One region of the Agrobacterium sp. 22-210-1 genome, then DNA from elsewhere that is predicted to be linked to it. Evidence: riboswitches for the same ligand, from Rfam matches in the RefSeq annotation. Region 1 holds a riboswitch; each other region holds the start of a gene.
What was found. Region 1 has a riboswitch for cobalamin ahead of bluB (5,6-dimethylbenzimidazole synthase). Riboswitches for the same ligand answer to the same signal wherever they lie in the genome.

Region 1 (4,919 bases):
AGGAGCGGGTACGCTGCATCATGCTGCCTTACCGCTATACTTCGGAAGAATCGCTGAAGGATGCGGCCGATTGCGCGAAAGCGCTGGGCTGCCGTTACGATATCGTGCCGATCGTCGAGCCGGTGGAGGGTTTCCTCTCGGCACTGTCAGATCTCTTCGAAGGCACGGAAGAAGGCATTACCGAGGAAAACCTGCAGAGCCGCACGCGCGGCACCATCTTGATGGCCGTATCGAACAAGTTCGGCTCGATGGTGGTGACGACGGGCAACAAGTCGGAAATGTCGGTGGGTTATGCCACGCTCTACGGCGACATGAATGGCGGTTTCAACCCCATCAAGGACCTCTACAAGATGCAGGTCTATGCCATTTCCAGCTGGCGCAACGGTAATGTGCCGCCGGGCGCGCTCGGTCCTTCCGGCGAGGTGATTCCCGCCAATATCATCGCGAAGGCCCCGTCGGCCGAATTGCGCCCCAACCAGACCGACCAGGATTCGCTGCCGCCCTATCCGGTGCTGGACGATATTCTGGAATGCCTCGTCGAGAAGGAAATGTCGGTCGAGGAGATTCTGGCGCGCGGCCATGATGTGGCGACGGTGCACCGGGTGGAGCATCTGCTCTACCTTGCCGAATACAAGCGCCGGCAATCGGCGCCGGGCGTGAAGATCACCAAGAAGAATTTCGGCCGTGACCGGCGTTATCCGATTACCAACCGGTTTCGTGACAGGTGATTGGTCGCGCGCGCAGGTAGAAGGTTGTTCCGCTGAGCTTGCCGCGTGTTTCTTCTCCCCGGCGGGGAGAAGGTGGCCCGAAGGGTCGGATGAGGGGGCAACCTCTCGGTTTGTCTCTACCGTTTCCCCCTCATCCCGCTGCCGCGGACTTCTCCCCGGCGGGGAGAAGAAACAAGTGGCTGCGCTTGGTCCGCAAGAGACCTTCGTGCTTAGAAAGACGGCGCGGACACGCCGCGCCGCCTATTCATCTCAAATAACCTGCCCCACATCGATGCGGTTGCCGTCAGGGTCTTCAAAAACAAAGGCGCGCAGGCCATAATCCTTGTCCTGCAGGCCCTTGATGATGCGCAACCCGTGGCTCTTGCAGAGCGCGTGCAGCGCATCGACATCGCTTACCATCATATGCGCCACGTTGAAGGGCGCTGCCTTATGGGTGGGCTGCAATGTCAGGTGCAGTTCGGCATTGCCCTGTTTGAGGATCATGAAACCGACGGGGTTGCCGTTTTCGAAGGTTTTTGTGAAGCCCAGCACACCGACATAAAAATCATGGGCCTTTTCGATATTTCTGACAGGAAGCATTGCGGCGATCCGGCCGAAGCGGATGCCGTGATCGGCGATGGTATTCATCGCGGAACCTCGGATCTGGGAGAAACGGGGAGGGTTACGGGCGGTGCCGGAACGCTGGCGTTTTTTCCGATTTGAATTTGCAGGACGGTGCCTGCGGTCATAGGATCATAATCACCGTGGCGGCGAAAGCAAACGGAATGTCTGCACCAGCCAAGGGACCGATCCAGACTATCGACAGCCCGGGAGGCAGCATGCGCAGTTCCATCGAAATCTTCAACATCCGCACCCGGCAGATGCGGGTGGTGTGGCAGACGCCGGAATTGTTCGAAGCGCCGAACTGGTCGCCGGATGGCAAATATCTGCTGTTGAACAGCGAGGGGTTGCTCTATCGCCTGTCCCCATTCGGTGACGCCTCACCGGAGAAGGTCGATACCGGCTTTGCGACGCAATGCAACAACGACCACGGCATTTCACCTGACGGTTCGCTCTATGCCATTTCCGACAAGGTAGAATTCGGCAAGAGCGCCATTTATCTTTTGCCATCGACGGGCGGCACGCCGAAGCTGATGACGAAGAACCTTCCCTCCTACTGGCACGGCTGGGCGCCGGACGGGAAGAGTTTCGCCTATTGCGGCATTCGCGATCAGGTCTTCGACATCTATTCCATGGATATTGAGAGCGGCGTCGAAACACGCCTTACCCATGGCGAGGGCCGCAATGACGGGCCGGATTATTCGCCTGACGGTGGGTGGATCTATTTCAATTCCAGTCGCACGGGGCTGATGCAGATCTGGCGGGTGCGGGTGGACGGTTCCGCCGTCGAGCGCATTACCGACAGTTCCTATGGTGACTGGTTTCCACATCCGTCTCCCAAAGGTGACAAGGTGGTGTTTGTCTCCTATGGCGGCGATGTCTTCGACCATCCGCGTGATCTTGATGTGCGGGTGCGGCTGATGGATATGGATGGCGGCAATGTTGAAACGCTGTTTGATCTTTTCGGCGGGCAGGGGACGATGAACTCGCCCAACTGGTCACCTGACGGGGATGAATTCGCTTATGTGCGCTATTTCCCTGTGGAATGATGCGATTTGGTTTTCGTTGAGGTCACATTGCCGCACCGCCCTTACGATACTTGCATTCGCAAGTCCTCTTGATCATAAGTTTTCTCGTCAGGTGCCCGCCCTTGCGGCGGGAGAATCGGGAATTCGGTGAGAAACCGGAACGTGCCCAGCGCTGTGAGGCGGATGCCCTTTTCACAAGCCACTGAAGTTATTCGGGAAGGCGAAAGGGGCGGATGAAGTCGAGTCAGAAGACCGGCCTGGCAGGATAGACCGAACCGCGCGGACGGCGGCAGGTTGCTGAAGAGGCGCGTTGTGCGCGCGAAACCGGTATGGTTTCGGCACCGGCGCGCCCGCATTGTTGGGGTTAAACGATGCCGACCGATCCGTCCGCTGGCGATCCATTGCAAGCCAGCCCATTCGACCATGCGCTTTCGCCCGCCCGCCCGTTTTCCGGTGCGGAGCGCGAGGCGATCTACCGCGCCATCGAGACGCGCCGCGATGTGCGCGACCAGTTCCTTCCCGATCCGCTGCCGGACGAACTTGTCGAGCGTCTATTGAAAGCGGCGCATTCGGCTCCCTCGGTCGGTTTCATGCAGCCGTGGAATTTCACGCTCGTCACTGATGCTGCCATCCGTCAGGCGGCCTTTGTGGCCTTCAGCCGCGCCAATGAAGAGGCAGCGGCGATGTTTACGGGCGAGCAGCAGGCGCTTTATCGCAGTCTCAAGCTCGAAGGCATCCGCAAGGCGCCGCTCAGCATCTGCGTCACCTGCGATCCCACACGCGGTGGCAAGGTGGTGCTGGGCCGCACCCATAATCCGCGCACGGATGTCTATTCCACCGTCTGCGCCATCCAGAACCTCTGGCTCGCGGCGCGTGCCGAAGGCGTCGGCGTCGGCTGGGTCAGTATTTTCCACGATAGCGACATTCGCACCATCCTCGGTATTCCCGACCATATTGAAATTGTCGCCTGGCTCTGCCTCGGTCGTGTCGATGCGCTCTATAACGAGCCGGAACTGGCGGTGAAAGGCTGGCGGCAGCGCGTGCCGCTGGAGGAGCTGGTGTTTCGTAACCGCTGGGGCGGTTGACCGGCGACATCCACCCCTCCCGGCCGAAGCCGGGAAGGGTGGTGGCGACCGTCTCTTCAAACGACGGTGCAGTTAAAAAGATTGAGGATGGGGTGAATGGGGCTGGCGAGGCTGATCGCGCCGCTTGCGCCCCAGAACAATCCGACGACATTGTTGCCGGCGGTGTCGATGACAGCGCTGCCGCTATCGCCCGGCTGGCTGAAGACCTCGCCGGCGCGGCGCGGCGATATGCCGATCTGGTTGCGCATATTCGGCTGCTGCACGTCGTAAAAGCCGGAAACGACGCCATTGGTGATATTGCTGGTCACGCCCGATTTCGTGACATTCATGTTGAGCGCCGCAACGGCCGCCCCCACCGGCGAGGGGAGGTTGTAGATTGCGCCGATGGTGGCGAGCCGGCCATTCGCCGGGCTGGCGACGGCCGCATCGACGCCATAGGTCGTTCCCTGATAGACGATGTTGCCTTTCTGGAAAGCGACGATATTGGCGGCAAGATCGCCAAACCAGGTGCGCGCCGGCTGCGACACGTCATCGCCGACCTGGGCATTGTCCCGGCAGATGACATGCTCGTTGCTCATGATCAGCGGCGTTCCGTTGGCGGCCCGGACGACCAGCCCGATGGTGCCGACGGTGTCGGTCCAGGACCAGTAATCCGGGCTGCCGCTGATGCCGCCGACCATCGGTTCCACGACTTTTTCGCGCGGGTTGTCGGAGAGGCGTCTGGGGTGATCCTTCCATTCCGTCCCGGGCGCGGGCAGTTCTCGCACCGCCTCGCTCGGGCGGTCGAAGGATCCTTCCCGCACCTGCAGCGGCGCGCCGCCCAGCGTCGTCATCAGACCCGCCTTCAGCGATGGGTCCGGCGCGCGGTGGTAAAGGATCAGGCCAAGCTCCTGTGTCAGTTCGCCGGCGGCGTCCTCAAGCAACCCGACGCCGATCGCCGTGACGCCGGGTATGCCTGTCAGCTGATGGTAATGCCGCTCCTTGAGCGCGGTGAGTTCCTCGAAAGTCATTCGCTTGCCTCATGGAAAAAGGGGTGAAGGATGGATGTCTGGTTTTTTAGGTTTTTTTCGTTTTTCTTCGAATCACGAAAACACTCCAACTCCTTGTTTTGACGCATTCCCGGACGGAAAACCGGGTTCCACTTTTCCTGGAAATGCTCTTAAGGGGCGGCGCGCCCGTTGGGGTGAAGGGCTGCGCCGCCCGTGCCCCGCGAGCCCTCAATTCAGCGGAATGATCTTGCCGCTGGAGGGAGCGCCGCCGCCGGCTGGCGGAGGACCGCCAGCCGCCGCCTGATCGGCCAGCATGCGGTATTGGGAGGTGCCTTTTTCAGTGCTGATGGTGCCGGAAACCGTGTAGAGATAGACGTCACCGGAGACGGCGTAGTCGTTGTTCTGATTGTTCACATAGAACTCGATCTCGACCGTCGACATATTGGTTGCGCGTTCCAGGAAGGCCTCCATCAGCATGGTGATCTGCTG
Region 2 (4,919 bases), 740 kb from region 1:
GATGGCCGAAATATTTTCCGAAACCACCCCGTTCGACACTGTTTTCCTCGACGTTTCCGAAGGCCACAGGCTGCATGTGACGATTGCCGGCAATCCGGCGGGACGGCCGGCGATCCTGCTGCATGGCGGCCCCGGTTCCGGGCTTTCGGCGACTGCCAGACGCTACTTCGATCCCGCCCTTTACCGCATCATCCAGTTCGACCAGCGCGGTTGCGGCAAAAGCACGCCGAATGCTAGCGAGAGCCTTGCGCACAACACCACACATCACCTGATCGACGATATGGAGGCCATCCGCTTCGCGCTTTCGGTGGATGACTGGCTGGTTTATGGCAGCTCCTGGGGCGCCACGCTCGCGCTGGCCTATGCCCAGCGCCACCCAAATCGGGTGTGCGCGATGGTGCTGGCCGGCGTCACCACCACGCGGCAAAAGGAGATCGACTGGCTTTACAAGGGGCTGGCGATGTTTCTGCCGCAACAGTGGCAGCGTTTCATCGCAGCTATCCCGGATCACATGGCGAAGGAAGATCCCGTTGGCGCGTATCTCCAGCTTTTGAACGATCCTGACCCGGCCATCCGCCGCATGGCGGCACTTGAGTGGCATGTGTGGGAGGCGGGTTCGATCAGCGCGGAGGCAAGCTCGGCCTTTCCGGAAAAATGGCGCGACGCCGATTATATTCTGACCCGCGCCCGCCTCTGCGCCCATTACTTCCACCATGCGGCATGGTTGGAGGACGGCGTGCTTCTCCGCAATGCCGGCCTGCTTGCCGGCATTCCCGGCGTGCTCATCCAGGGCATGCGCGACCTGCAGGGACCGCCCGTCACCGCTTGCGAACTTGCCGCCGCATGGCCGGGAAGCGAGCTGATTGCCATAGGTGGAGCCGGGCATTCCACCGGGGATGCTGGGATGGAAGATGCGATTGTTTCAGCAATCGCACGATTTGCAAATTGAAGCCGCTTGACAGATTACGGATTCGGGCGCATTGCAATGACATGATCAACGAACGCGCACCCATCTCCTGCTCGTACTTTTGGGCCTACCTTTAAGGGCGGCTCGACAGATCATATTGTCAACAAGCCGCCGTCAGGCGGCTTTGTTGTTTTCAAACGTCCTGACGGCACCGATAAGACCAAAGGACCGAAAAAATGACCGAAGATAGCTCCCTTACACTGGAAAGACCGCCCGTCGTCATCATTCGCGGCGCGCGCAAGACGGATTTGCCCGAGCTTAACGAGATGATCACGCTGCTTGCCTCCTACCACGGCGATGCGGCGGCAATCACGCCGGCCAAGCTTGAGCGCGACCTGTTCGGCCCCCTGCCCTGGGTGCATGGCCTTGTCGCCGAAGCCGATGGCGCGCTGATCGGCTACGCACTGCTTCTGCCGCTCTACAGGGCGCAGGAAGGCCGGCGCGGGCTTGAGCTGCACCATCTCTTCGTGCGCGACGGCCATCGCGGCCACGGCACCGGCCAGCATCTGGTTTCCCGCGCCCGTGATATCGCCAAGCGGCTGGGTTGCGACTATCTTTCCGTCAGCGCCACAACCGGCAATGTGGCGGCGCATCGTTTCTACGAAAACATGGATTTCGCGCCGCGTCCGGTTACCGGCATGCGCTACATGCAGTCCATCGCCTGATCAAAACCGACGGAGACGGCCATGACACGGATCGCCATTGCGCTGGCACAGGATTTTGCGGACTGGGAACCGGCGCTGCTTGCAGCGGCGGCACGCAGCTATCTCGGCGTCGAGATCGTTCAAGCCAGCCCGGACGGGCGGCCGGTAACATCGATGGGCGGGCTGAATGTGACACCCGAAACCTCCCATGCTGCGCTTGATCCTGACAGCATCGATGCGCTCGTCATTCCCGGCGGTCTCAGCTGGGAGAAGGGCGCGGCCGCCGATCTTGGCGGGCTGGTGCATCGCTTTCGCGAAAAGGACCGGCTGGTTGCCGGTATCTGTGCGGCGGCAAGCGCGCTGGCGGGCACGGGTATCCTGAACCATGTCGCCCATACCGGCAATTCGCTCGCCTCACACAAGGCCTATCCGGCCTATAATGGCGATGGTCTTTATCGCGACCAGCCGAAGGCGGTCAGCGATGGCGGCATCATCACGGCAGCCGGCAGCGCGCCGGTGAGTTTTGCGGTGGAAATTCTGAAAAACCTCGGCCTCTTTGGTCCGGAAGCCGGCGGAACTTCAGGTTTTTGCAGCGGAGCATCGGTAAGGCGCAGCCGTCTTGATGCCGTACAATCTCTCCACCTCCCCGTCATTCCGGCCTTGAGCCGGAATCCAGCCGACGCGCGTCTGCGCGGCGAGAAGAGTCTTTTCAGCCCAGGGACCTGGGCTGGCCGGATACCGGCTCAAGGCCGGTATGACGGAAGTGGGAACATCAGGCCAGTCAGTGCCGATCAAGCACCCGGCAGACACGCGCCGCAAACTCCGGCCCCTCGCCGGCAATCGCACGGCGGATATCGCGGCTGTTCAAATGCAGGCTGCGGCCGGCGGGCAAGTTTGAACGTTTTATCTTGGCGATTGCCGCAGCGGCAAAGGCAGCTTCGTGGTCATAAAAATAGGCAAGCGCCGCATCACGATCGGGACTTTTGCCCAGAGCGGCCTTGAAGGCAAGGCGGTGCACGGCGCAGAAAGCGCCGTGACCGGGAACGGCAAAACGCAGCGCATCGAGTTCGTCACTCCACTCCGCTGCGTCCTGCATGGATTTACGCCGACTGGAAGCGTTTCAGGAAAAACGCGCTCAATGTTCCAAGCAGCGCCCAGAAAACGAAGCTGGTGATGGTGGCGGCAACGATGAACTGCCGTTCCAGCGGCAGCGGCGCCAGCGCATGTTCGCCTTCCGGCGGCAGCGGCGCGCCCACCACATGCGGCGCGACGATCAACACCAGAGCCATAACGATGGCCCAGGGCTCGCGGCGAAACGCGATCAGTGCAATGCCGCCGGCGGTTGCGGCAACCGTCGAGAGCCACCAGATCTGCCGTGCCTCAAGTGCTGCGGCCGGGCTTCCCGGCAATTCCGGCGGCAGGCCGATCATCGGTGCGAGCATCACGGCGGCAAAACCGGCAACGCCCCACAGAAGGCCTTCGCGCCAGCCGGCATCGGTGCCGCGCAGCGAGATGAGACCGGTCAGAACAAGCGCGTAACCGATGGCGGTCAGCACATTGGCAGCAACAGTATAGGCGGTGCGCTCGAAACCATCGGCTGGAGCCCATGCCTCGTCATTATGCTCATGGGCGGGAACAGCAGCGCCGGGTGCTGCCGCATCATGGCTATGGGCCGCTTCGCCGCCGGCGCTTTCAAAGGTTTCGGCCTGAAGGATGAGCGGCGTGGTGCCGAAAGCCTGCATGGCCGAGACGGCCAAACCGCCGACGATGCCGACCAGGACGGCGGTAAAGACGATATTGCGAAAAAATGACATGCCGTTTTCCCTCAATGGCAGGGGAAGGCATTGGCATGACGCGTGTCATGCGCGGCATTGTGAACGGCTTCCACATGCGAAAAGCCGACAAAACCGACGACGAACAGGCCCAGCACGATCGCCGTCAGCGATTGCGCGAAGCTGCCCGTTTTTGCTGAAACGGCTGCATTGGCCGTATTCTGCTGGATAGACATGGTGACCCCTCTCCCGGCGCGACCCCGCGCCATAAGAAGCGGCCGAATGGCCAAAGCCACAAGACCGCATATGATACACTTCACCACGGGGATACGAGACTGACACAGGGATATCGAACCGACGACCCTGACATTCCGCTCTTCCGGACACCCCGCCGGCATGGACATTTCCGCGATGGCAGGTCTCCTGGCTTACGGGTCAAAACCTGAAACACCTTCCCGGCATCGCCCTCGCCTTGAATAGGGGCGAGATGGCTTGCCAGTGGCATTTCGTTTCAGGCTCTCCGCTCACAGTTGCGGGGGCAGCCACGAATGAGGATCGACTCCCTATCGTGTTCCCTTTTCACCTTCCGGAACGCCCGGAAGGAACCATCACGGTCATGTTATCCGCCGGGTAAGTGCGGGAGTCAATGGCGGCGAGATGTTCATACGGCCGGCAACGCACCTCATTCAATGTCATCCGTCGGGCGAAGTATCGCCTTACCGAGACGGGATCGCCTTAAGGTAGGCGGCAATGGCATTGCGGTCTTCGGCGGTCAGACGCGCCATGTTCTGCTGCACCTTGACCATGGAGCCGCCGACGCTGTCGAATTCCGGGGTGAAGCCGGTTTCCAGATAACCGGCAATATCGGCCGTCGTCCAGGCGCCGATGCTCTGAGAGCCGGGCGTGATATCGGGGATACGGCCCTCGCCTTCCGGGTTGGGGCCGCCGGCCAGCCATTTGTCTTTCAGGAAACCGCCGAGAGCATCGCGCGGGGTATGGCATTCGCCGCAATGGCCCGGCCCTTCCACCAGATATTGGCCGCGCAGCAATTCGGCATTGGCATTGGCAAGCTCGACGCGCGGCGGTGCGGAGGTGTCGAAATACAGGAACTTCCAGCCGCCGAGCGCCATGCGCAGGTTGAAGGGAAACGGCAGATCGTGATCCGGCGCGTCATTCTGGCTGGCCGGCAGGGTTTTCAGATAACCGAACAGGTCGTTGACATCCTTCTGCGTCATGCGCGCATAGGAAGCGTAAGGGAAGGACGGGTAAAGATGTTCGCCGTTCTTTCCCACCCCGCGCGTCATGGCATCGCCGAATTCCGCCAGCGTCCAGCTGCCGATGCCGTGCTGCGGATCAGAGGAAATATTGGGCACATGGAAGGTGCCGAAGGGACTTTTCAGCGGCTGCCCGCCGGCGAGCGTCCGCAGCGCGTCACCCGTGGCATCCGGTGCGGCATGACAGCTTGCGCAGCCACCCGCCCAGAACAGCGTTTCGCCATTGGCCAGATCCGGCTCGCCGAGGCTGACCCAATGGCTG
Region 3 (4,919 bases), on a different contig from region 1:
CGTGCCATCTTTCATCGTCACGCTCGGCGGGTTGCTGGTCTGGCGCGGTGGCACCTGGTTTATTACCAGCGGGCGTACCGTTGCGCCGATGGATTCCACCTTCCGTCTGATGGGTGGCGGCACCAATGGCTCGATTGGCGCGACATGGAGCTGGATCGCCGCCGTCGTCGCCTGCGTCGCCATCGTGGCGGCCATCCTGAATTCCCGCCATCAGCGTCGCCGTTTCGGTTTTCCGCTGCGGCCGGTCTGGGCGGAATATTTTCTGGTGGCGCTCGGCTGCCTCATTGTTATCGGTTTCGTGGCGGTGGTGAACAGCTATCCCTGGCCGATCAACATTGCCCGCAACTATGCTGACGCCAATGGCATAACCTGGCCGGAAGGCGGGTTGTTCATTGCGCACGGCATTGCCGTTCCGGTGCTGATGGCGCTTGCGGTTGGTGCGGTCATGACCTTCATCGCCACGCGGCTGCGCTTCGGGCGTTATGTCTTCGCCATTGGCGGCAACCCGGAAGCGGCGGAACTCGCCGGTATCAAGACCCGCTGGGTCACGGTGAAGATCTTCACGCTGATGGGCGTTCTCTGCGCCATTGCCGCGGCCATCTCCACCGCCCGCCTCAACGCGGCCACCAATGCGCAAGGGGAGCTGGACGAGCTTTACACCATCGCGGCGGCTGTCATCGGCGGCACCTCGCTTGCCGGCGGTGTCGGAACCATAGCGGGCGCGATGCTCGGCGCGCTCGTCATGCAGTCGCTGCAATCCGGCATGGTGCTGGTGGGTATTGATACGCCCTTCCAGCGCATCGTCGTCGGTGTGGTTCTGGTCGTCGCCGTCTGGCTCGACACCATCTACCGCGCCCGCGCCAAGTAAGAACCGAGGAGAACTCCTATGACGGACCAAGTCACGCCCCTCGTGGAAATGCGCAATATTTCCATTTCCTTCGGCGGCATCCATGCGGTGGAAAACGCCTCTGTTGACCTTTTCCCCGGTGAGGTGGTCGCCCTTCTCGGCCACAACGGCGCGGGCAAATCGACCCTTATCAAGATCCTCTCCGGCGCCTACCGGCGCGATGGCGGCGATATCCTCATCAATGGCGAGGATGCGGATATCCGTAATCCCCGCGATGCCAAGAAATACGGCATCGAGACCATCTACCAGACGCTTGCCGTGGCCGACAATGTCGATGCGGCGGCCAATCTTTATCTCGGTCGCGAGCTGAAAACGAAATGGGGCACGCTTGATGATGTCGCCATGGAAGCCTCAGCCCGCGAGGTGATGGGGCGTCTCAATCCCAATTTCCGGCGGTTCAAGGAGCCGGTGAAGGCGCTGTCCGGTGGCCAGCGGCAGTCCGTCGCCATTGCCCGCGCCATTCTGTTCGATGCCCGTATCCTGATCATGGATGAGCCAACGGCGGCACTCGGGCCGCAGGAGACGGCGCAGGTGGGCGATCTCGTCAAGGAGCTGAAACGGCAGGGCATCGGCATCTTCCTCATCAGCCACGATATTCACGATGTCTTCGATCTTGCCGACCGGGTCTTCGTGATGAAAAACGGCAAGGTTGTCGGCCATGCCCGGACTGAGGATGTCACTAAAGACGAGGTTCTGGGCATGATCATTCTGGGCAAGGTGCCCTCAGGTGCTGTTCCGGGGCCGGGCGCGGTCGCATCCTGAACTGGGGAAATAAAGACATAAAGATTTCTTTATGTCTATTGACATCGTGACGCCTGTGGTGAGAAATGCTGGCGTCATGGTTCTCCGGGCCTGAATGTTTCAATCTCGGAGCTAAGAGGGAATCCGGTGCGCCGACGATCGGCAAGGCCGGAGCTGCCCCCGCAACTGTAAGCGGCGAGCCTTTGTCCATCCACGTCACTGGGGTGAAAACCCCCGGGAAGACGGGCAAAGGCGACGACCCGTAAGCCAGGAGACCTGCCAGGACAAAATAACGTCCACGGGCGGGGTGTCCCGGTGGTTGCTGCAATGGTTCGGCAAAGGTCGGGCCTGCACGCGTCCGCTTTACCCATGCCCCCACAACCAAATGGGGTATGACAATGCCAAACAAGACCATTCCAGTCGCATCGCTCGGTTTTCCGAGAATTGGCCGCCATCGCGAATTGAAGTTCGCGCTTGAAGGCTTCTGGTCGGGAAAGATCCCCGAGACGGAACTTCTTGAAACCGCCGCCAGGCTGCGCGCCGAAAACTGGGTGCTTCAGCGCAAGAAGGGAATCACCCACATCCCCTCCAATGATTTCTCCCTCTATGATCATGTTCTTGATGCAGCCGTGATGGTGGGTGCCATTCCCTCGGTTTACGGATGGGAAGGTGGAGACGTTTCCCTGTCGACCTATTTTGCCATGGCGCGTGGCAGCCAGAGCGAGGCCCATGCGGATTGCGGCCACGCCCACGGGGCAGATGACCTTCTCGGGTTGGGCGTTCGGGCGCTGGAGATGACCAAGTGGTTCGACACGAATTATCATTACATGGTGCCGGAGGTTTCCGAGGATCAGCATTTTGTGCTCACCTCGCAAAAGCCGGTCGAGCATTTTCTTGAGGCGAAGGCGCTCGGCATTCACACTCGTCCCGTCATCCTCGGTCCGGTCACCTTCCTGAAGCTTGCCAAGGCGCGGGAGGCCGTTTTCAAGCCGCTCGATCTGCTGGCGAAGCTATTGCCTGTTTACGAAGAACTGCTGCGCCGCCTGCATGCGGCCGGTGCGGACTGGGTACAGATCGACGAACCAGTTGCGGCGTTGGACCTTTCCGAGGGTGAACGCCATGCGCTCACGATGGCCTATCAGACCTTGTCGAAAGCCGCGCCGGATTTGAAAATCCTCGTTGCCACCTATTTCGGTGGGCTTGAGGACAATCTGGAATCCGTTGTGGCACTTCCGGTCGCAGGTCTTCATATTGATCTGGTGCGTGCGTCCAATGAGTTCGAGGCTGTGCTGAAGGCTTTGCCCGCAAATCGCGTCCTTTCGCTTGGTGTCATTGATGGTCGTAACATCTGGCGTGCCGATCTTGCGGCAATCGTTGATCGGCTGGAAGCGGCCATTGCCGCACGGGGCGTAGAAGCGTTTCAAATTGCCCCTTCCTGCTCGCTGCTGCATGTTCCCGTCGATCTCGAACTGGAAACCGGCCTTGATGCCGACCTGAAAAGCTGGCTTTCCTTCGCCACCCAGAAGCTCGGCGAGCTTGCGACGCTCGGCAGGGCGCTCGGTGAGGGCAAGGTTGCGGTTGCGGCTGAACTGGGCGCGGCTTCGAAGGCAGCTGCCACACGCGCCTCGTCGCCAAAGGTGACGAATACAGCCGTGCAGAAACGTATCGGAACGATCGGCGAGGCCGACAGGCAGCGGACGAGCGCCTTTGCCGAACGGCAGAAGGTGCAGGCGCAGGCCATCACCCTGCCGCTCTTCCCGACGACGACCATCGGCTCCTTCCCGCAGACGCCGGAGGTGCGCAAGGCCCGGTCCGCGCATGCGAAAGGTGCCCTGACAGATGCGCAATATGAAGGCTTTCTGCAAAAGGAAACCGAAGCAACCATCCGTTGGCAGGAAGAAATAGGTCTCGATGTCCTCGTTCACGGCGAGTTCGAGCGCAACGACATGGTGCAATATTTCGGCGAGCAGCTTTCCGGCTTCGCTTTCACCCAGCACGCATGGGTGCAGAGTTACGGCTCGCGTTATGTCCGCCCGCCGATCATCTTCGGCGATGTGTCGAGGCCGAAACCGATGACAGTCCGCTGGTGGGAATATTCGCAGTCACTCACTGATAAACCCGTCAAGGGCATGCTGACCGGTCCGGTAACGATCCTCAACTGGTCTTTCGTGCGCGACGATATCGCCAGAAGCTTGACATGCCGGCAGATCGCGCTGGCCATCCGTGATGAGGTCAATGATCTCGAGGCGGCAGGCGCGCAGATGATCCAGATCGATGAAGCAGCTCTTCGTGAAGGTCTGCCGCTTCGGCATCGGGATTGGCAGCACTATCTCGGCTGGGCGGTGGAGTGCTTCCGCATTTGCTCGAGCGGCGTGGGCGATCACACACAGGTCCACACCCATATGTGCTATTCGGAGTTCAACCAGATCATCGATGCGATTGCCGCAATGGATGCCGACGTGATTTCCATCGAGACCTCACGCTCGAAGATGGAACTGCTGGATGCTTTCCGGACCTACAAATATCCGAACCAGATCGGCCCCGGCGTTTACGACATCCATTCGCCGCGTGTACCGGCCGTCGGCGAAATGGTTGACCTTCTGGCACTGGCGCGGGAGCGGCTTGACGATCGGCAACTCTGGATCAACCCGGATTGCGGCCTGAAAACCCGCAAATGGGTAGAGGTGAGGCCGGCGCTCGTCAACATGGTCGCCGCAGCTGCGGAACTTCGGCGCGCGCTGCCCCGATAATAGGCGAGGCCCGGCGAAAAACCGGGCCTCGATCATCATTTACGATGAAATCCCTTGGGAGGGGTTATGCGCAGGCAGATGCAAGATGCGTCAATTCATTTCAAGGCGTTCCCGGCTGGAGGAAGGTGCGGGAACGCTTCGTGCTACGCATCTATGCGGCTGCGGATAGGAAATTGCTCAATGCAGATCGGCCGGTGCGAAACCGCTGGAATTCAACTCTGCGCCTGCAGGCGGCAGGCCGTGCTGATTGATATCCTGAGCCAGCGACAACAATGCCATTTCCAGGAAATAGGTCGACATGCCCAGTTCCATGGATTTCGAGCGCTGGCAAAGGTATGAAACCATCCTTCCAAGCGCCAGAATCTCGTCTGCATTGTCCTGTTCAAGTATTGCTGTGGTAGACGCCGCCATGCTTCCCTCTCGACAATCGACAGTATGAAAACGCGTTGATCCCGCGTTATTCATTTTCGACCATATCGAGCGTCACGCGAGCGTCACACCTGCGTTACTCATCGTTCTTC
Region 4 (4,919 bases), on a different contig from region 1:
GCGTGACGTGGCCACGGCGCGGCTTGCGGATACCGGCCAGCATGGAAAGCAGCGTGCTTTTGCCGGAACCATTCGGGCCGATAATGCCCAGAAACTCCCCGGAACCGACATCGATGGAAACACCCCGGACGATATCGACATTGCCGGCATGGAAATGCAGGTCGTGAGCGGACAATCTCATGATCGCCCCCTTTTCTGCCCGAGAATGAAGGCAAAGGCCGGCGCGCCGACGAGCGCGGTGATGACCCCGATCGGCAGCACCTGACCGGGAATGACGATGCGCGAGAGAATATCGGCGACGATCATGAAAACAGCACCGGTCAACGCCGTCACCGGCAGCAACATGCCATGGCGAACGCCGACGAAGATGCGCGCCGCATGCGGAATGACAAGACCGACAAAGCCGATGGAACCAACCAACGACACCATGACCGCCGTCATGATCGCCGAAACCGAAATCAGCACCGCATAGGTCCGGCGGACCGGAATACCGAGCGAGGCGGCGGCCTGACCGCCGAAAGCGAAGGCATCCAGTGCCCGGGAATACCAGAGGCACACCGCAAGACCGGCGATGCTGACCGGCAAAGCCATCCAGACATCGGGCCAGCGCACACCGGAAAGATTACCGAGAAGCCAGAACATGATGCCGCGCGCCTGTTCGGCATTGGCGGATTTGGTGACGATGAACGAGGTCATGGCGTTGAACAGCTGCGAACCGGCCACGCCGGCCAGAATGATGGCGCTGTTGCCATGGCCGGCGCGCACCGCCAGAAGGCTGACCAGCGAGAACGCAACAAAAGCCCCGATCAGCGCCCCCACCGGCATGGTCAGAAACCCTGCCCCGATACCCAGAAGCGCGACCGCCACCGCTCCGGTGGAGGCGCCTGCGGAAATACCGAGAATATAGGGGTCGGCCAGCGGGTTGCGCAAAAGCGATTGCAGCACCGCACCGGCAAGCGCCAGCGAAGCGCCGCAACAGGCGGCGACAACGGCGCGGCTCAGACGGTAACTCCAGACGATGCCCTCATCCAGCGGCTCCAGCGGGTAACCGGCATGAAAGACACGGTTGGCGATGGTTTTCGCCACCACGTCGAAGGGAATGGCGGTCTCACCGATGGCCGCTCCGGCCATCAGCGCGACGAGCAGCAGGGCAAGCGCGGCAAAAGCCAGCCCCGCCCTGCCGAGATTGACGGAAAAACCGTTCACTTGGCGAGACCGGCGGCCGAAATCGCCTCGGCCAGCGTTTCAATGCCTTCGATCGTGCGGATGGTCGGGTTCATCGCCTGCGCATCCATGTCGAAGACATGGCCTTGCTTGACGGCGGGCATGATGCTGGCCACGGGGTCGTCTGCGAGGAACTTGTGCTTGACGGCAACGTCATCGGCCGGGAAACGGCGGCGATCCATCTTGCCAGCGACGATGACGGACGGATTGGCCTTGGCGATGGTTTCCCAGCCAACGGTCGGCCATTCCTCATCGCTTTCGATGACATTCTTCAGCCCGAGCGCCGACATGATGTAACCGGGCGCGCCATGGCGGCCCGCCACGTAAGGGTCGATATCCAGTTCGGCGCTGGAGAACCAGAAGACGGCGGAAATCTTGCCATTCGCCGAAGCGATCTTGGCGCGGGCTGCCTCCTCACGTTTCTTCAGATCGGCGACAACCTCTTCGCCGCGATCCTGCACGTTGAAGATTTTCGCGAGATCGCGAATTTCCTGATAGATCAGCTCCATGGTGAAGCCAGTCTTGCGCACGCCGTCACCGCCGCCGGAATTATCCTTGCCGACGCAATCGGCAGGCGAGGTATAAACGGGAATACCGAGTTCGGCGAATTGCGCCGGTGTTCCGACAACACCTTCGGGGCCGATCTGCCACTGGAACTGCGTCGTTACGAGATCGGGCCTCTTGCCGACAACGGCCTCAAAACTCGGATCATTGTCGGCCAGCCGCTCCACCTTGGCGTTGGCCTCCTCATAACCCTTCAAAACCGGGCCGATCCACAGCGCCGTACCCACCACCCTGTCGGCAACGCCCAGCAGATAAAGGACCTCGGTCGTGCTCTGGCCAACGGATACCGTGCGGGCGGGCGCCTGTTTGAAGGTGATGTCCTGACCGCAGCTGTTGATCGTCAGGGGATAGACCGTTTCGGCAGCATGAGCGGAAGCGGCAGGCAAAACCGCAAGCACAGCGGCCAGAAGGCCGGCATAGGCCGGCAGGCGTCCAGGATTAAACATGTGTTCTCCAGTCGAAATTAAATCGCTTGTTCCAGAGCAGCAGGCGTTAGAACGCGCAGCAACAGCGGAACGTCTTGTACGGAGAACAACGACGGGACGCAAACCAAATGTTATGAAATAACATTACAATTTCCTCCTCCGGGCTTCCCCGCCCGTAACGATGGTTCATATTTTGACGGCAGGTCTCCTGGCTCACGGATTTGCGCCGTTCATCTGCCTTCCCGCATTCCGGAGAATGCAGTGGCATGACGCCTTTAAGGCGTCACGGGGATGAGCGGCAATCCGCTTACAGTTGCGGGGGCAGCCACGGCATTGGGCGATGAAAATCACCCGCACCATGTTCCCTATTAATCCCTTCGCCTTTCGGCTGCAGGAACCGTCGTCTTCTCACATAAGGGGCAAGAGGCGAGGCGTCAATCGCCAAAGAATGTCTCCCAAGGGTGTGAAAACTGTCCTGCGACAAACGCATGCACACGACAGGAACCCAAAATGCGTGACATGAATTCGATGGGATGCGGCGCGCTTCAGCAAAGGGATGGGCCTGCCAGAGCAAAGATACCAGCAGAGCCGGTGCCTGCCGGCTGCGGTGCATTTTTTGACATCGTCGTCAGTGTTTCAATCACCACCAGCCCGGATTGCGCCAGAAAATCGGTGAAAAAACCGTCATCGCGCACGGCATCGAGCCGGACAAGCTGGTCGTCGAGATCGGCAAAATGCCGCCTGACCAGCGCGACTGCCTCGGCTTCCCCCTCCGCAACCACCGGGCCGATGATGTGGCCCCGCCCTGCCGCCCGCCGCAGCGCGAAGGCGGCCAGACGATCCGCCTCGAACAGGCCATAGCCGGTGTTTTCCCGCAGGAGACGCCGCAGCACGCCCCGGCGTGAAACGCCGAAAGCCTCCCGGTCCAGATCTTCCACGGCGGACAGATGATCTTCCGAAACCGGCTCGATCCTCTGCTTCTTGCCAAGCTGCGGCGTTTCAGTGGTGCAGCGGGGCTTGCCGCGCAGAAGATGCACCCTTTCCGTATCTCCGGTAAAACCGAGCCCCGCAAAAAGCCGCCGCGACACCTCCGTGGCATTCAACCGCAAGGCAGCGGCAGGATATTTCGCCACAAGCTGCCTGACCAGCCAGGGTGCTACGCCCTGCCCCTGCAGGCGTGGGGAAACGATGACCATGCCAAGCGTCGCAAAAGCCCGATCATAGGGAAAAAGCATGGCGGTCGCGACAACCCGGTTGATCTCGTCCAGCGCCGCAAGGCCGACACCGCATTGGCGCAGGAAACACCATTCATTGGCATGATACCGCCATCCGACAGCCATGGAGAGGGCATGCAGGTGATCCGCCTCCACATCCGCGATATCCACGGTCCGCAACTCGAAACTATCGACTTTGAGCAGCTCCATAGCAAACGGCTCTCATTCCCTCCGGCGCGGAACCTTCGGTCCCGGCAGCCCAGCCCATGACATCCGAAGATAACCGGCCCTGCCGGCAGGAATTTTCTGAAAGCACTGGAAGGACACAACAATCTACCGAAATCACCGGCATTTCAGCAGATAAACGCCGCCGGCCACTCTAAGCTTCTGCGAGGAATAATCCGGCCAGCATAAACGACCGGCCAGTGGGGACGACCAGCGGGGACGACCATGAACGCAATCGAAATCCTTGAGCGTCTCGTCGCCTTCCCGTCCGTTGTCGGCACCGCCAATGGCGATATTGCCGGATGGATCGCCGACTACCTGGAAAGCCAAGGCGCGAAAGTCTCGCTGTTGCCGGGTCCGGAGGGCGACCGCGCCAACCTCTTCGCCACGTTCGGCCCGGCCGATCGCGCCGGTTACATCCTCTCCGGCCACATGGATGTGGTGCCGGCCGGAGAACCGGAATGGTCTTCCGATCCGTTTCGGTTGAGAACCGAAAACGACCGGCTTTACGGGCGCGGAACCACCGACATGAAAGGGTTTCTCGCCATTGTGCTCGCTGCAGCACCGGCATTTTCGCGCATGGCGCTTGAACGGCCGGTGCATATTGCCTTTTCCTATGACGAGGAGGCGGGCTGCCGTGGCGTTCCCCATCTCATCGCCAGCTTGCCGCAGCTTTGTGCCCCGCCGGCGGGCGCCATCATCGGCGAACCCAGCAATATGCGCGCCGTTCGCGCCCATAAGGGCAAGGCCGCAGCGCGCATCACCCTGCGCGGCCGGTCCGGCCATTCCTCACGTCCGGATCAGGGGATAAACGCCATTCACCTGATGACCGGCATCATGGCAAAGGCGGTCCAAACCGCCGATACGCTGACGCGGGGACCTTTCGAGGCGACCTTCGAGCCGCCCTATTCCTCGCTGCAGATCGGCACGGTCAAGGGCGGGCAGGCGATCAACATCATCCCCGATCATTGCACCATCGAACTGGAAGCGCGGGCAATTTCGGGCGTCTTACCACTCGCCCTGCTGGAGCCGGTACAAAGCGCCGTCGAAGCGCTTGCCGCAACGGGCGTCGATATCGAATGGACACCGATGAGCGCTTACCCCGCATTATCGCTTCCAGCCGAAGCGCCGCTTGCTTTGCTTCTGGAACAACTGACCGGCACCCCCAACCTCGCAGCCGTCAGCTACGGCACGGAGGCCGGGCTTTTCCAGGCGGCGGGAATAGATGCCATCATTTGCGGCCCGGGCGATATCGGCCGCGCCCACA

Region 2: linked by a shared signal. The riboswitch ahead of ACQZ5F_RS08845 (CbtB domain-containing protein) and the one ahead of bluB (5,6-dimethylbenzimidazole synthase) in region 1 are both predicted to bind cobalamin.
Region 3: linked by a shared signal. The riboswitch ahead of metE (5-methyltetrahydropteroyltriglutamate--homocysteine S-methyltransferase) and the one ahead of bluB (5,6-dimethylbenzimidazole synthase) in region 1 are both predicted to bind cobalamin.
Region 4: linked by a shared signal. The riboswitch ahead of ACQZ5F_RS14990 (ABC transporter substrate-binding protein) and the one ahead of bluB (5,6-dimethylbenzimidazole synthase) in region 1 are both predicted to bind cobalamin.

Annotation. Positions count from the first base shown of each region.
Region 1 is NZ_JBNWCI010000001.1:1,014,535-1,019,453, forward strand. It holds gene ACQZ5F_RS05190 (NAD+ synthase) at 1-728, shown strand, start outside; gene ACQZ5F_RS05195 (glyoxalase superfamily protein) at 978-1,355, opposite strand; gene ACQZ5F_RS05200 (TolB family protein) at 1,547-2,377, shown strand; cobalamin riboswitch at 2,450-2,631, shown strand; gene bluB (5,6-dimethylbenzimidazole synthase) at 2,728-3,441, shown strand; gene ACQZ5F_RS05210 (chymotrypsin family serine protease) at 3,498-4,451, opposite strand; gene ACQZ5F_RS05215 (hypothetical protein) at 4,659-4,919, opposite strand, start outside.
Region 2 is NZ_JBNWCI010000001.1:1,758,528-1,763,446, forward strand. It holds gene pip (prolyl aminopeptidase) at 2-949, shown strand; gene ACQZ5F_RS08825 (GNAT family N-acetyltransferase) at 1,144-1,632, shown strand; partial or broken gene ACQZ5F_RS08830 (type 1 glutamine amidotransferase family protein) at 1,654-2,218, shown strand; gene ACQZ5F_RS08835 (hypothetical protein) at 2,393-2,707, opposite strand; gene ACQZ5F_RS08840 (CbtA family protein) at 2,712-3,425, opposite strand; gene ACQZ5F_RS08845 (CbtB domain-containing protein) at 3,437-3,619, opposite strand; cobalamin riboswitch at 3,780-4,008, opposite strand; gene ACQZ5F_RS08850 (cytochrome c) at 4,100-4,919, opposite strand, start outside.
Region 3 is NZ_JBNWCI010000002.1:720,984-725,902, reverse strand. It holds gene ACQZ5F_RS16350 (sugar ABC transporter permease) at 1-868, shown strand, start outside; gene ACQZ5F_RS16345 (ATP-binding cassette domain-containing protein) at 887-1,669, shown strand; cobalamin riboswitch at 1,730-1,946, shown strand; gene metE (5-methyltetrahydropteroyltriglutamate--homocysteine S-methyltransferase) at 2,047-4,398, shown strand; gene ACQZ5F_RS16335 (hypothetical protein) at 4,576-4,809, opposite strand; gene ACQZ5F_RS16330 (helix-turn-helix domain-containing protein) at 4,904-4,919, opposite strand, start outside.
Region 4 is NZ_JBNWCI010000002.1:447,488-452,406, forward strand. It holds gene ACQZ5F_RS14980 (ABC transporter ATP-binding protein) at 1-181, opposite strand, end outside; gene ACQZ5F_RS14985 (FecCD family ABC transporter permease) at 178-1,206, opposite strand; gene ACQZ5F_RS14990 (ABC transporter substrate-binding protein) at 1,203-2,234, opposite strand; cobalamin riboswitch at 2,395-2,630, opposite strand; gene ACQZ5F_RS14995 (GNAT family N-acetyltransferase) at 2,759-3,637, opposite strand; gene argE (acetylornithine deacetylase) at 3,878-4,919, shown strand, end outside.